2 regions of the Leifsonia sp. EB41 genome follow, and region 2 is predicted to be linked to the other one. Evidence: predicted binding sites of a transcription regulator. Region 2 holds the regulator's gene; the other holds the start of a gene.
The links. Region 2 encodes HspR, which represses chaperone genes until heat shock. Its sites were predicted from a motif close to AAGTTGAGTCNNNNNGACTCAACTT; they were not measured.
Positions count from the first base shown of each region.

Region 1: the regulator HspR is predicted to act here: its motif matches at 3,217-3,241, upstream of ABH923_RS18270 (ATP-dependent Clp protease ATP-binding subunit).

Region 1 covers NZ_JBGCCJ010000001.1:3,705,432-3,711,473, reverse strand. Annotated here, with positions in the region: gene ABH923_RS18275 (transglycosylase domain-containing protein) at 1-394, opposite strand, end outside; gene ABH923_RS18270 (ATP-dependent Clp protease ATP-binding subunit) at 651-3,197, opposite strand; gene ABH923_RS18265 (glycosyltransferase family 39 protein) at 3,302-4,903, shown strand; gene ABH923_RS18260 (DedA family protein) at 4,900-5,592, shown strand; gene ABH923_RS18255 (DNA glycosylase AlkZ-like family protein) at 5,636-6,042, shown strand, end outside.
Region 2 covers NZ_JBGCCJ010000001.1:1,938,490-1,944,531, reverse strand. Annotated here, with positions in the region: gene ABH923_RS09475 (MFS transporter) at 1-161, shown strand, start outside; gene dnaK (molecular chaperone DnaK) at 331-2,199, shown strand; gene ABH923_RS09465 (nucleotide exchange factor GrpE) at 2,202-2,852, shown strand; gene ABH923_RS09460 (DnaJ C-terminal domain-containing protein) at 2,992-3,984, shown strand; gene ABH923_RS09455 (heat shock protein transcriptional repressor HspR) at 3,987-4,400, shown strand; gene ABH923_RS09450 (alkaline phosphatase family protein) at 4,480-6,042, opposite strand, start outside.

The DNA of each region.
Region 1 (6,042 bases), 1.8 Mb from region 2:
CGTTCTTGACGTACTGCTGGGTGATGGAGGACCCGCCCTGCACGCCCCCGCCGACGACGGTGGAGAGCGCGCCGCGCACCGTGCCGAACAGGTCGACGGCGCCCTCGCTGTAGAACCGGGGGTCCTCGGCGGAGGTGGCGGCGTCCTTGGCGACGTTCGCGACCTGGGCCCACGCGACGTCCTTGCGGTTCTGGGCGTAGAACTGCGCGATCGGGACGTCGTTGCCGCCCTGCTTGGCGTACACGGTGGAGTTCTGCGCGAACTGCCCGATGTTGAGGTCGGCCGGCAGCTTGTTGAAGTCGCTGATGCCCGCAGCGGCCGCTACGCCGGCTCCCAGGAAACCCGGAAGAAAGAACAAGGTCGAGAGCACCGCAGCGACGAGCGCGAGCGCCACCCACTGCACGATCGCGGCGTTTCGGGAGCGCGGAGTACGCAGTTCGAACCGTTTGAGGGGGCTCGATACGCTCGTCGATCGCCTGCAGGCGCGGGGAATTTGGGAATCTGTCCGGGTTGGGCACGGGTCCACGCTTCCAGGGTCTGCTGTGGGACGGGTTGAGACATGCACTGTACCCCTATGGGGACTTTCAGGAAGGGGATGCGAAAAGGCGCCGGCCCTCGAAGGAGCCGGCGCCTCTCACCGCTGCGCGCGACTACGCCGCCGCCGCGTACACCGCCCGCGGGTGCACCTGCAGCGCCCCGTCGACGGCGTCGACCAGGACGGTCCCGCCGTCCGCGACGCTGCCCGCCACCATCAGCTCGGCGATCCGGTCGTCCACCTCGCGCTGGATGACGCGGCGCAGCGGACGGGCGCCGTACTCCGGCTCGTAGCCGGCCTCCGCGATCCACTCCACGGCCGCGTCCGTCACCTCGAAGCCGATGAACCGGTGCGCCAGCCGGGCCGCCGTCGCCTGCAGCAGCAGGCGGACGATGTCGCGGAGCTGCTCGGCGTCCAGCTTGCGGAACAGCACGATCTCGTCGATGCGGTTCAGGAACTCGGGACGCATGGCCTCCCGAAGCTTGCCCATCACCCGGTCGCGGATGTCCTTGTCGGAGGCGAACCCGCCCGAGCCGACCGGCACGAAGCCGAGGGCGCCGCTGCGCGAGGCCAGGAACTCCGAGCCCAGGTTGGAGGTCATGATGACGACCGTGTTGCGGAAGTCGACCGTTCGGCCCTGGCCGTCGGTCAGGCGACCGTCGTCCAGAACCTGCAGCAGCAGGTTGAACACGTCGGGGTGCGCCTTCTCGATCTCGTCGAACAGCACCACCGAGTACGGGTTGCGGCGCACGCGCTCGGTGAGCTGGCCGGCCTCGTCGTAGCCGACGTATCCGGGAGGGGCGCCGACCAGACGGGCGACAGTGTGGCGCTCGCCGAACTCGCTCATGTCGAACCGGATCATCGCCTTGTCGTCCCCGAACAGCGACTCCGCCAGCGACTTGGCCAGCTCGGTCTTGCCGACGCCGGTCGGGCCGAGGAACAGGAACGAGCCCACCGGGCGGCGCTCGTCGCCGAGGCCGGTGCGGTTGCGGCGCACGGCCTTCGCGACGACGGTCACGGCGTCGTCCTGGCCGATGACGCGCGCGTGCAGCTCCGACTCCAGCGCGGCGAGGCGCTCGCGGTCGGCGTCGCCGATGCGGGACACCGGGATGCCGGTCGCCCGGGAGACGATCGCCGCGATCTCGACCTCGTCCACGACCGCCTCTGCGGCGTGGCGCGGGGCCTTCCCGAGCTCGTCGATCCCGTGCTGCACGGCCTCCATCTCGTCGCGCAGGCGGGACGCCTCCTCGTAGTGCTCGGCGGCGACGGCGGAGTTCTTCTCGGACTCCAGGGTCGCCAGGCGCTGCATCAGCTCGGACGCGTCGACGCGCTTGCCGAGCGACAGCCGCAGCCGGGCGCCGGCCTGGTCGATCAGGTCGATCGCCTTGTCGGGCAGGAACCGGTCGGAGATGTAGCGGTTGGACAGCTCCACCGCCGCGCGGATCGCCTCCGGCGTGTACGTGACGGCGTGGTGCTCCTCGTACGCGGCGCGCAGGCCGTCCAGGATGAGCACGGCGTCCTCGACGCTCGGCTCGCCGACCATCACCGGCTGGAAGCGGCGCTCCAGCGCCGGGTCCTTCTCGATGCGGCGGTACTCCTTGAGCGTGGTGGCCCCCACCAGGTGGAGGTCGCCGCGCGACAGGCGCGGCTTGAGGATGTTGCCCGCGTCCATGCCGCCGGACTCGCCGGAGCCTCCGGCGCCGACCACGGTGTGCAGCTCGTCCACGAACACGATCAGCTCGTCCTTGCCCGCGCTGATCTCGTCCATGAGCTTCGTGAGCCGCTCCTCGAAGTCTCCGCGGTAGCGGGTGCCCGCGACCATTCCGGCGAGGTCGAGCGCGACCACCTTCTTCTCGAGCAGCTGCTCTGGCACCTCGCCGGCGACGATCGCGCGGGCCAGGCCCTCCACGATCGCGGTCTTGCCGACGCCGGCCTCGCCGACCAGGACGGGATTGTTCTTGGTCCGGCGGGAGAGGATCTCGACGGTCTGCTCGATCTCGTCGAGCCGGCCGATGACCGGGTCCAGCTTGCCGTCGCGCGCGAGCTCGGTCAGGTCGGTGCCGAACTGGTCGAGCATCGGGGTCTCGGAGTCGCCGGCCGGCTCTGCGGCCTCCTGGGCTCCCGCGCCGACCGTGGCGGACTGCCGCATGGCGTTGGTGAGGGCGTCCGGGGTGACGCCGGCGGCCTGGAGGACCTGCCCGGCGGGCGCGTCCTGACCGATCACGAGAGCGAAGAAGAGGTGCTCAGGGTCGATGTAGGTCGCACCGGAGGCGCGGGCCACCTGGTAGGCGTGGAACAGCACGCGCTGGGCGGACGCCGTGATCGCGGCGCCGTCAGCGTCGATGGACTCGCCGGAGGCGGGGAGGCGCTGCTCGGCGGCGTCGGCGACCGCGGTCGGGTCGACGCCGATGCGGCGCATGGCGTCGGACGCGGGCTCCTGCCCGGCCATCACGCGGAGGATGTGCAGGGCGTCGAGCTCGCGGTGGCCGTGCTCGAGCGCGTAACGGCCCGCCTCGGCGAGGAGTTCCTGCGTGCGCCGGCTGAGGAACCGGCTGATGTCGATGGAGCGCGCGGCACGGGCGCGCTCGCCCGCGAGGTAGCGCGAGAGGAACTCGTCGAACGAGTTCTCGCTGCCGCTCTCAGGGGTGAAGTTCTCGGGCACCTGATCTCCTGTTTTCCTAAAGTTGAGTTGGTTGCACTCAAGTTCAACGCTCGGGGGAAACCTTTATTCCGCGTTCACCGCCGTCTTGGACTTTTCTTGGGACGATGGGGATTGACTGGGAACGGCCGCTGATTCGAAAGGACGGTGCCGACCTGTCTGTCACGATGCTGCGGCCGGCCCCCGCCCGGAGTGCCGCGTCCCTCACCCGCCCCGCGGTGCTCGCCGCGCTGTTCGGCGTGCTCGCGACCGTGCTCTCCGCCATCGGCTCCGGCATCCCGTCGCTGTGGGGCGACGAGGCCACCAGCATCATGTCCGCCCAGCGCCCGCTGCCGTCGCTGTTCCAGATGCTCGGCCACGTGGACGCCGTGCACGGCACCTACTATCTCGGCCTGCACTTCTGGGGCGACCTGTTCGGGTTCTCGCCGTTCGCCGTGCGGCTGCCGAGCGCGATCGTGGTCGGGCTCGCCACAGCGGCGGTCGTACTGCTGGCGGCGCGCCTGCGGGACACCCGCACGGCGGTCATCGCCGGCCTGGTCTGCGCGATCCTCCCCCGCGTCACATACATGGGCGAGGAGGCTCGCTCGTTCGCGTTCTCGGCGGCGATCGTCGCGTGGCTGACCGTGCTGCTCGTCGCCGCGCTCGACCGTGAGCGCCCGCGGGCGGCGTGGTTCGTCGGCTACGGCGTGCTGCTCGCGGTCGGGACGTACTTCTTCCTCTACACGATCCTGTTCGTGGTGGTCCACGCCGCGATCGTCGCGGTCTGCCGGCCGCCGCGCCGCACCGTCCGTGGCCTGCTGATCGCGGTCGGCGGGGCGGTGCTGGCCGTCGTGCCGCTCCTCGTCCTCGCGATCGGCCAGCACAACCAGATCTCCTACCTCGGCGCCGTGCAGCAGCTGGCGCCGCAGACCCTGTTCAGCGGGCTGTGGTTCGGCGACTCCTGGCCGCTCGGGATCGCGGCCTGGGCGCTCATCGTCCTGGCCGCTGCGATCGCGATCCGGCAGCGGTCGGTGACGGCGCGCGCTCGCGGGGAGCGGTTCCTCGCCCTCACGGAGTCGCGCGCCCCGTCGCTCGTCGGCGTCGCCCTGGTCTGGCTGCTCCTGCCGCCCGTCATCCTGATCGCCGTGCAGGCGGTCGTGCCCGACTTCACCGCCCGGTACGTGTCGTTCTGCGCGCCGGCGGCGGCGCTCCTGATCGCGTGCGGGGTGGACGACATCCTCCGGTGGCGGCGCTGGGCGGGCGTGATCGCCGGTGTGCTCGTGCTCGCCCTGTGCGTCCCCGTCTACGTGGCGGAGCGCACGCCTTACGCCAAGAATCAGAGCGACTGGGCGGAGGTCTCCGCCGCGATCGGGACGCACGCCCGCCCCGGCGACGCGGTCGTGTTCGACGAGTCGACCAAGCCGTCCAAGCGCCCCCGCCTCGCCGAGCACACCTACCCCGCCGGCTTCGCGGACACGACGGACGTCGCGCTCGACCTCCCGGCCGCCAAGACCAGCTCCTGGCACGACAGCGCGTACAGTGTGCGGCAGGCCGCCGCTCTCGGCCGGTTCGACGGCGTCGACCGGGTCTGGCTGATCGAATACGCCTCCTCCCCCGGCTCGGTCGACGACTACGGCGTCGCCGACCTCACCGCTCTCGGCTTCCACGAGACCTCCACGCGGATCGCGACGCATCGCGAGCTGATCTCGCTGTACGAAAGGACCCCATGACCCCCCACGCACTGGCCGCCGCCGGCGTCCTCGTCCATACCGGCCTCCTCGACCCGCAGGGCCTCATCCAGGCCGCAGGTCCCTGGGCGCTGCTCGGCATCTGCGCGATCGTCTTCGCCGAGACCGGCTTGCTGCTCGGCTTCTTCCTGCCCGGCGACACCCTGCTGTTCTTCGCGGGCGTGCTCACGCTCACCGGGCACATCCCGCAGCCGCTCTGGCTGGTGATCGTGGCCGTCGCCATCGCCGCGACCGCGGGAGGCGAGGTCGGCTACCTGATCGGCCGGAAGTCCGGGCCGGCCGTGTTCGATCGGCGCGAGTCCGGGGTGTTCAGCCGGGCGAGCGTCGCGCGCACGCAGGGATTCTTCGACAAGTACGGCAGCGGCGCTGTCGTGGTCGCCCGCTTCGTGCCCGTGGTCCGCACCTTCGCGCCGGTCGCGGCCGGGGTCGGCCGGATGCGCCACGGCGTCTTCAGCCTCTTCAACGTGATCGGCGCCGCGGTCTGGGCCGCCGCCGTCACGCTCATCGGCTTCGGCCTCGGCCACATCCCGGGCGTCGCGGACTTCGTGTCGAAGTACCTGGACATCGTGCTCATCGGGATCGTCGTGATCTCGGTCGGACCGGTGCTGGTGCGGGCGATCGCGCTGCGGCGGCGGAAGTCGCGCGTCGAGAAGTCGCGCGTCGAGTCGTAAGCCGCAGCGCCCCGTCGTCGGCGGCCGCCGCTAGCGTGGGGGCATGGCCGTCACCCTGGACCGCGACGAAGCGCGCCGGATCGCCGTGCGCGCGCAACGCCTGGACGCCGACCGGGCCGCCGGGCTCGTGCCCCTCGCCGAGAGCCTGACCTTCCTCCAGCTCGACCCCACCGCGGTGATCGCCCCGAGCGCCGACCTCATCGCGTACACGCGCCTCGGCGCGGCGTACCGGCCGGAGACCCTGGTGGCGGCGCTGGAGTCCGACCGGCTGCTCTACGAGGTGAAGGCGATGGACGATCCCGTCACGCCGCCGTTCGCGATGGTCCGGCCGGTGTCCGACCTCGGCCTCCACCTCGACCGGATGTCGCGCTGGCCCTCGGAGCGGCTGCCGCGCGCCCAGCAGTGGCTGGACGCCAACGACGCGTTCCGCCGCGATGTGCTCGCGCTGCT
Region 2 (6,042 bases):
CGGAGGTCGTCCGCATCAACACCGAGTCGCGGCCGATCGCGCTCCAGGTCGCGCTGCTGGTGCCGCTCGCCGCGGGCCTGCTGGGCGCGGGCAACGCGCTGCGGATGCGGCGCCTCCCGGACCCCGCGCCGTCGGACAGCGATGCGCCGGTTCTCGGTTAGCGGAATAGACCAGCCGACCTCAAAGTTGAGTCAAAGGTACTCAAGTTTTGATCCGCACGGCTTGACAGCCTCCCACCCGGGATGTCAGGCTTGAGCCGTCGAGGCTCAACTCTTGACCCCATGACTTCACCGGCTATCCAACGCCAGCAACAAAGGAGAGAAAGCACATATGTCACGTGCAGTAGGAATCGACCTCGGAACCACCAACTCCGTCGTCTCGGTGCTCGAGGGCGGCGAGCCCACGGTCATCGCCAACGCGGAGGGCTTCCGCACCACGCCCTCCGTCGTCGCCTTCACCAAGGACGGCGAGGTGCTCGTCGGCGAGACCGCCAAGCGCCAGGCGGTCACCAACGTCGACCGCACCATCTCGTCCGTCAAGCGCCACATGGGCACCACGTGGACCCAGGAGATCGACGGCAAGAAGTACACCGCCCAGGAGATCTCGGCCCGCATCCTGCAGAAGCTCAAGCGCGACGCCGAGCAGTACCTCGGCGACACCGTCACCGACGCCGTGATCACCGTCCCGGCCTACTTCAACGACGCCGAGCGCCAGGCCACCAAGGAGGCCGGCGAGATCGCGGGCCTCAACGTGCTCCGCATCATCAACGAGCCCACCGCCGCGGCCCTCGCGTACGGCCTCGACAAGGGCAAGGAGGACGAGCTCATCCTCGTCTTCGACCTCGGTGGCGGAACCTTCGACGTCTCCCTCCTCGAGGTGGGCAAGGACGACGACTTCTCGACCATCCAGGTCCGCTCGACCGCCGGCGACAACCGCCTCGGCGGCGACGACTGGGACCAGCGCGTCGTCGACTGGCTGATCAAGCGTTTCAAGGACTCCACCGGCGTCGACGTCTCCAAGGACAAGATCGCGCTGCAGCGCCTCAAGGAGGCCGCTGAGCAGGCCAAGAAGGAGCTCAGCTCCTCGATGAGCACCAGCATCCAGCTCCCCTACCTGTCGCTGACCGAGAACGGCCCGGCCAACCTCGACGAGACGCTCACCCGCGCCCAGTTCGAGCAGATGACCAGCGACCTCCTCGACCGCACCAAGAAGCCCTTCCAGGACGTCATCCGCGAGGCCGGCATCAAGGTGTCCGACATCGCGCACGTCGTCCTCGTCGGCGGCTCCACCCGCATGCCCGCCGTGAGCGAGCTCGTGAAGCAGGAGACCGGCGGCAAGGAGCCCAACAAGGGCGTGAACCCGGACGAGGTCGTCGCCGTCGGCGCCGCCCTGCAGGCCGGCGTCCTCAAGGGCGAGCGCAAGGACGTCCTCCTCATCGACGTCACCCCGCTGTCCCTGGGCATCGAGACCAAGGGCGGGATCATGACCAAGCTCATCGAGCGCAACACGGCCATCCCGACCAAGCGCAGCGAGACCTTCACCACGGCCGACGACAACCAGCCGTCCGTCGCGATCCAGGTCTTCCAGGGCGAGCGCGAGTTCACCCGCGACAACAAGCCGCTCGGCACCTTCGAGCTGACCGGCATCGCCCCGGCCCCCCGCGGCATCCCGCAGATCGAGGTCACCTTCGACATCGACGCCAACGGCATCGTGCACGTGTCCGCCAAGGACAAGGGCACCGGCAAGGAGCAGTCGATGACGATCACCGGCGGCTCCAGCCTGCCGAAGGACGACATCGAGCGCATGGTGCGCGAGGCCGAGGAGCACGCGGCGGAGGACAAGAAGCGCCGCGAGTCCGCCGAGACCCGCAACCAGGCCGAGCAGCTCGTCTACTCGAACGAGAAGCTCATCAAGGACAACGAGGACAAGCTCCCGGAGGACGTCAAGAACGAGGTCGAGGGCGACATCGACGCACTGAAGACCGCGCTCGCAGGCGACGACGACGAGGCCGTGAAGACCGCGTACGACAAGCTCAACGAGAGCCAGCAGAAGATCGGCCAGGCCATCTACTCGGCCGCGCAGGCGTCCGAGGCCCCGGCCGGCGACGCCGGCGAGGCGGGCGCCGAGGGCGAGGGCTCCTCCTCCGACGATGAGGACGTCATCGACGCCGAGGTCGTCGAGGACGAGGAGAAGAAGTAACCATGGCCGACAAGAACCGAGACGGGGCCGGCTCGGAGGAGCCGGAGCGCGAGGAGCCGATCGTCCGCGACAAGCGGAGGATCGACCCCGAGACCGGCAAGGTTCGCGAGCCGCAGCGCGACGAGCACGACCTCTCGCACGAGGAGCTGGTGGACGTCGGTCCGGCCGACGAGGAGGAGGCGAGCGTCCTGTCGGACGACGACCTCGACATCCTCTCCGGTCAGACCACGTCCGACCAGCTCGCGGCGGAGCGGCTCGCCGACCTCCAGCGGGTGACCGCGGAGTACGCGAACTACCGCAAGCGCACCGAGGCCAACCGGGAGATCGAGCGCGAGCGCGCGATCGGGGACGCCGTCAAGGGTCTCATCCCGGTGCTCGACGACGTGGAGCGCGCCGACAAGCACGGCGACCTCACGGAGGGCAGCGCGTTCGCGACCATCGCGGCCAAGCTGCGCACCGCGGTCGAGCGGCTCGGCCTCACCCCCTACGGCGAGAAGGGCGAGCCCTTCGACCCGCAGGTCCACGAGGCGATCTTCCAGCAGCCCACCCCCGGCGTGACGGCCGACACCGTCGCGGAGGTGGTGGAGACGGGCTACCGGCTGGGCTCCACCGTGGTCCGGGTGGCCAAGGTGGTCGTCGCCACCCCGGCCTGACCGGCCGGACGATGAGCGCCAGGAGCGGCGGGATGCGTGTCCCGCCGCTCCTCGCGCCACGACACATGCAGACTTCGACACAGACGACGCGCCCCACGAGGGCGGCGACCACGACAGCACAGGCAGGAGAGGAGGCGCCGTGGCAAGCCAGGACTGGTTCGACAAGGACTTCTACAAGGTCCTAGGCGTCTCCAAGGACGTCAGCGAGGCGGACCTCAAGAAGACGTACCGCAAGCTCGCGCGCAAGTACCACCCGGACTCCAACCCGGGCGACCCGGCGGCGGAGGCCAAGTTCAAGGAGATCAGCGAGGCCCACTCGGTGCTCGCCGACCCCGAGCAGCGCAAGGAGTACGACCAGATCCGCGCGATGGGCTCCGGCGCGCGGTTCACCGCTCCGGGTTCGAGCAGCCAGGGCGGCTTCGACGACGTGTTCGGCGGGATGTTCGGCGGCCAGGGCGGCCAGCGCGGCTACACATTCCAGCAGGGCGGCCAGGGCGGCTTCGACGACGTCTTCGGCGGCCTCTTCGGCAACGGTCGGTTCGGCACGACGAGCGGCGGCTACCGCGGCTACGGCGGCCCGACCCGCGGCAACGACGTGACCGCTCACACCACCATCGACTTCCTCACCGCGACCAAGGGCGAGACCATCAGCCTCCAGGCCGCGGACGGCAAGCCGTTCAAGGTGAAGATCCCGGCGGGCGTGGCCGACGGCCAGAAGATCAAGCTGCGCGGCAAGGGCCAGCCCAGCCCGGACGGCGGGGAGGCCGGCGACATCGTCCTCACCGTGGCCGTGCGCAAGCATCCCGTGTTCGAGCGCGACGGCCTGAACCTCCGCGTCACCGTGCCGGTCACCTTCGCGGAGGCCGCGCTCGGCGCGACCATCGAGGTGCCGACGCTCGGCGGCGAGCCGGTCAAACTGCGCGTCGCCCCCGGCACCCCGAGCGGCCGCGTGCTGCGGGTGAAGGGCCGGGGCGTGCAGACGGCGAAGGGCACGGGTGACCTCCTCGCCGTCGTGCAGGTCGCTGTCCCGTCGCACCTGTCCAGTGACGCCAAGGAGGCTCTCGAGGCCTTCGCCGAGAAGCTTCCCGACGAGAACCCGCGAGAGGACATCCTGGCCAAGGCTCGGGGCTAGCCATGGACGAGAACACGCAGGTCTTCGTGATCTCGATCGCCGCCGAGCTGGCGGGCATGCACCCGCAGACGCTCCGGCAGTACGACCGGCTCGGGCTCGTGAGCCCCGGCCGGACGGCCGGCAAGTCGCGCCGCTACTCGATGCGCGACGTCGAGAAGCTCCGCGAGATCGCGCGGCTGGGCTCCGAGGGCGTCAGCCTGGAGGGCATCCGCCGCATCCTGGAGCTGGAGGATCACGTCAACGCGCTGAGCGACCGGGTGCGCGACCTGGAGTCGGCGCTCGCCGACGAGCTGCTCAACCGCCCCGGTCGGCGCGTCTTCGCCGCCGGATCGGAGGGGGAGGTCGTCTCCATGCGCGCCGGCACCCGCGTCCGCCGCAGCAACCAGATCGTGGTCTGGCGCCCGCTCGAGCGCTAGCGCCCCAAACGCCGAGGGGCACGTCGTTGTCACTTTTCCGTGTGGAAAGTGACAACAACGTGCCCCTCAGTCGTGTCCGTTAGCGCTTCGAAGCGGGGAGGACCTTCGTCCCCTCGATCTTCACCGCCTGGAGGGCGCGCGGGTCGAGCCCGAGCTGGCTCAGGATGGTGGGCGCGATCTGCGTCGTCTCGACCGGGGCGCCGATCCGCTGCGCGTGCTTCGCGCCCGGGGCCGAAACCAGGATCGGGACGTTGCGGTCGTCGGCGCTCGCGCCGCCGTGCTCCGCGATCTTCGCGGTGCCGCCCGTGTAGACGACGCCGGTCTGCGCGATGCCGAGCACGTCCGGGATGCGCGGGTCGGTGTTCGCGGTGCCGAAGTACTTCGCGACGCCCGGTCCGGCGTAGATCGTGGTGAGGCCGGAGGCCGGCACCGTGACCGGCGCCTTCGTGATGGTGTTGCCCGCAGCGGTGTGCGTCGCCAGGTACTGCTTGGCGAAGTCGGCTGCGACCTGCGTGTGGTCGTTCAGCCAGAGCTGCATGATGTCGTCGTCCGTCGAGAACGCGACCAGGTCGCCCGCGGCCGGGTGGGCGGCCTTCCACGCCGCGTTCAGACCGGCGATGATCGGCCCGTCGGGGACGCGCTTGAGGGCGGCCGGGTTCGTCGGGGACTGGCCGTGCTTGGCCGACAGGATGATCGTCGTGTCATCCGCGTGCCCGGTCTTCTTCAGCTCGGCGGTGAACGCGCCCAGCGACGCGTCGATGTAGCCGAGCGCCTTGGTCAGCAGCGGGCCAGGGGTAGAGCCGTCGGCGAGGTAGCCTCCGGTCAGCCCGTCCGAGGTCGGCAGCTTCTGCGCGGTCGAGACCGTCTGGAAGTTCATGCCGAAGATCCCGGGCACAGGCTCGGGCTTCGTGCCCGAGTGGTCCTTGCCGTCGATCTCGTTGAGCACGGCCTGAACCTTGTAGCCGTCGTACTGCTGCGTCGCCAGGTTGTCCTGCGTCCAGTCGCCGGTGAACGGCGCGGCGGCGTTGCTGTTGATCTCCGGGGTGAAGAGGTCGTCGACCCCGGTGCCCGACGGGCCGTTGAGGATCTCGTAGGCGGGGTGCTTGTCGCTCCACGCCGTGTGGAGGCCGGCCTGCTTGGCGACCTCGAAGATCGTGTTCACCTTGATGTACTGGTGCGGGTAGACCGGCTTGCACGTGGCAGGGTCGACCGGAAGCTGCGCGGGGTCGAGCAGGCTGGCGGGGGTGCCCGTCATCGACAGGATGCTGCCGGGGAGCCCGGCGAGACCCTGACCGGCGTCGATGCTCGCCTGGTTCTTGTCGGCGGCCTCGGTGAAGGCGACCTCCGCGCCCGGCTTCACGCCGACGCAGTTCGTCGTGCCGGCGGGCAGGAGCGCGTGGTTGAAGGTGTCGTCGTAGTAGACACCCGTGGTGCCCGGGTTGCCGCCGGTGGCCTGGGCGACCATCCCGGGGAACGAGTCGGAGGGGACCGGGGTGGAGGCGTTCGTGTAGTCGGTGCCGTGCGCCGCCAGGGCCGCCATCGCGGACGCGGGGTGCGTGCGGACGTACCAGTCGAGGTCCTTCTGGTGGAGGCCGTCCACCGAGAGGAGGAGCACGTGCTTCACGTCGGCGCGGGCGCCGTG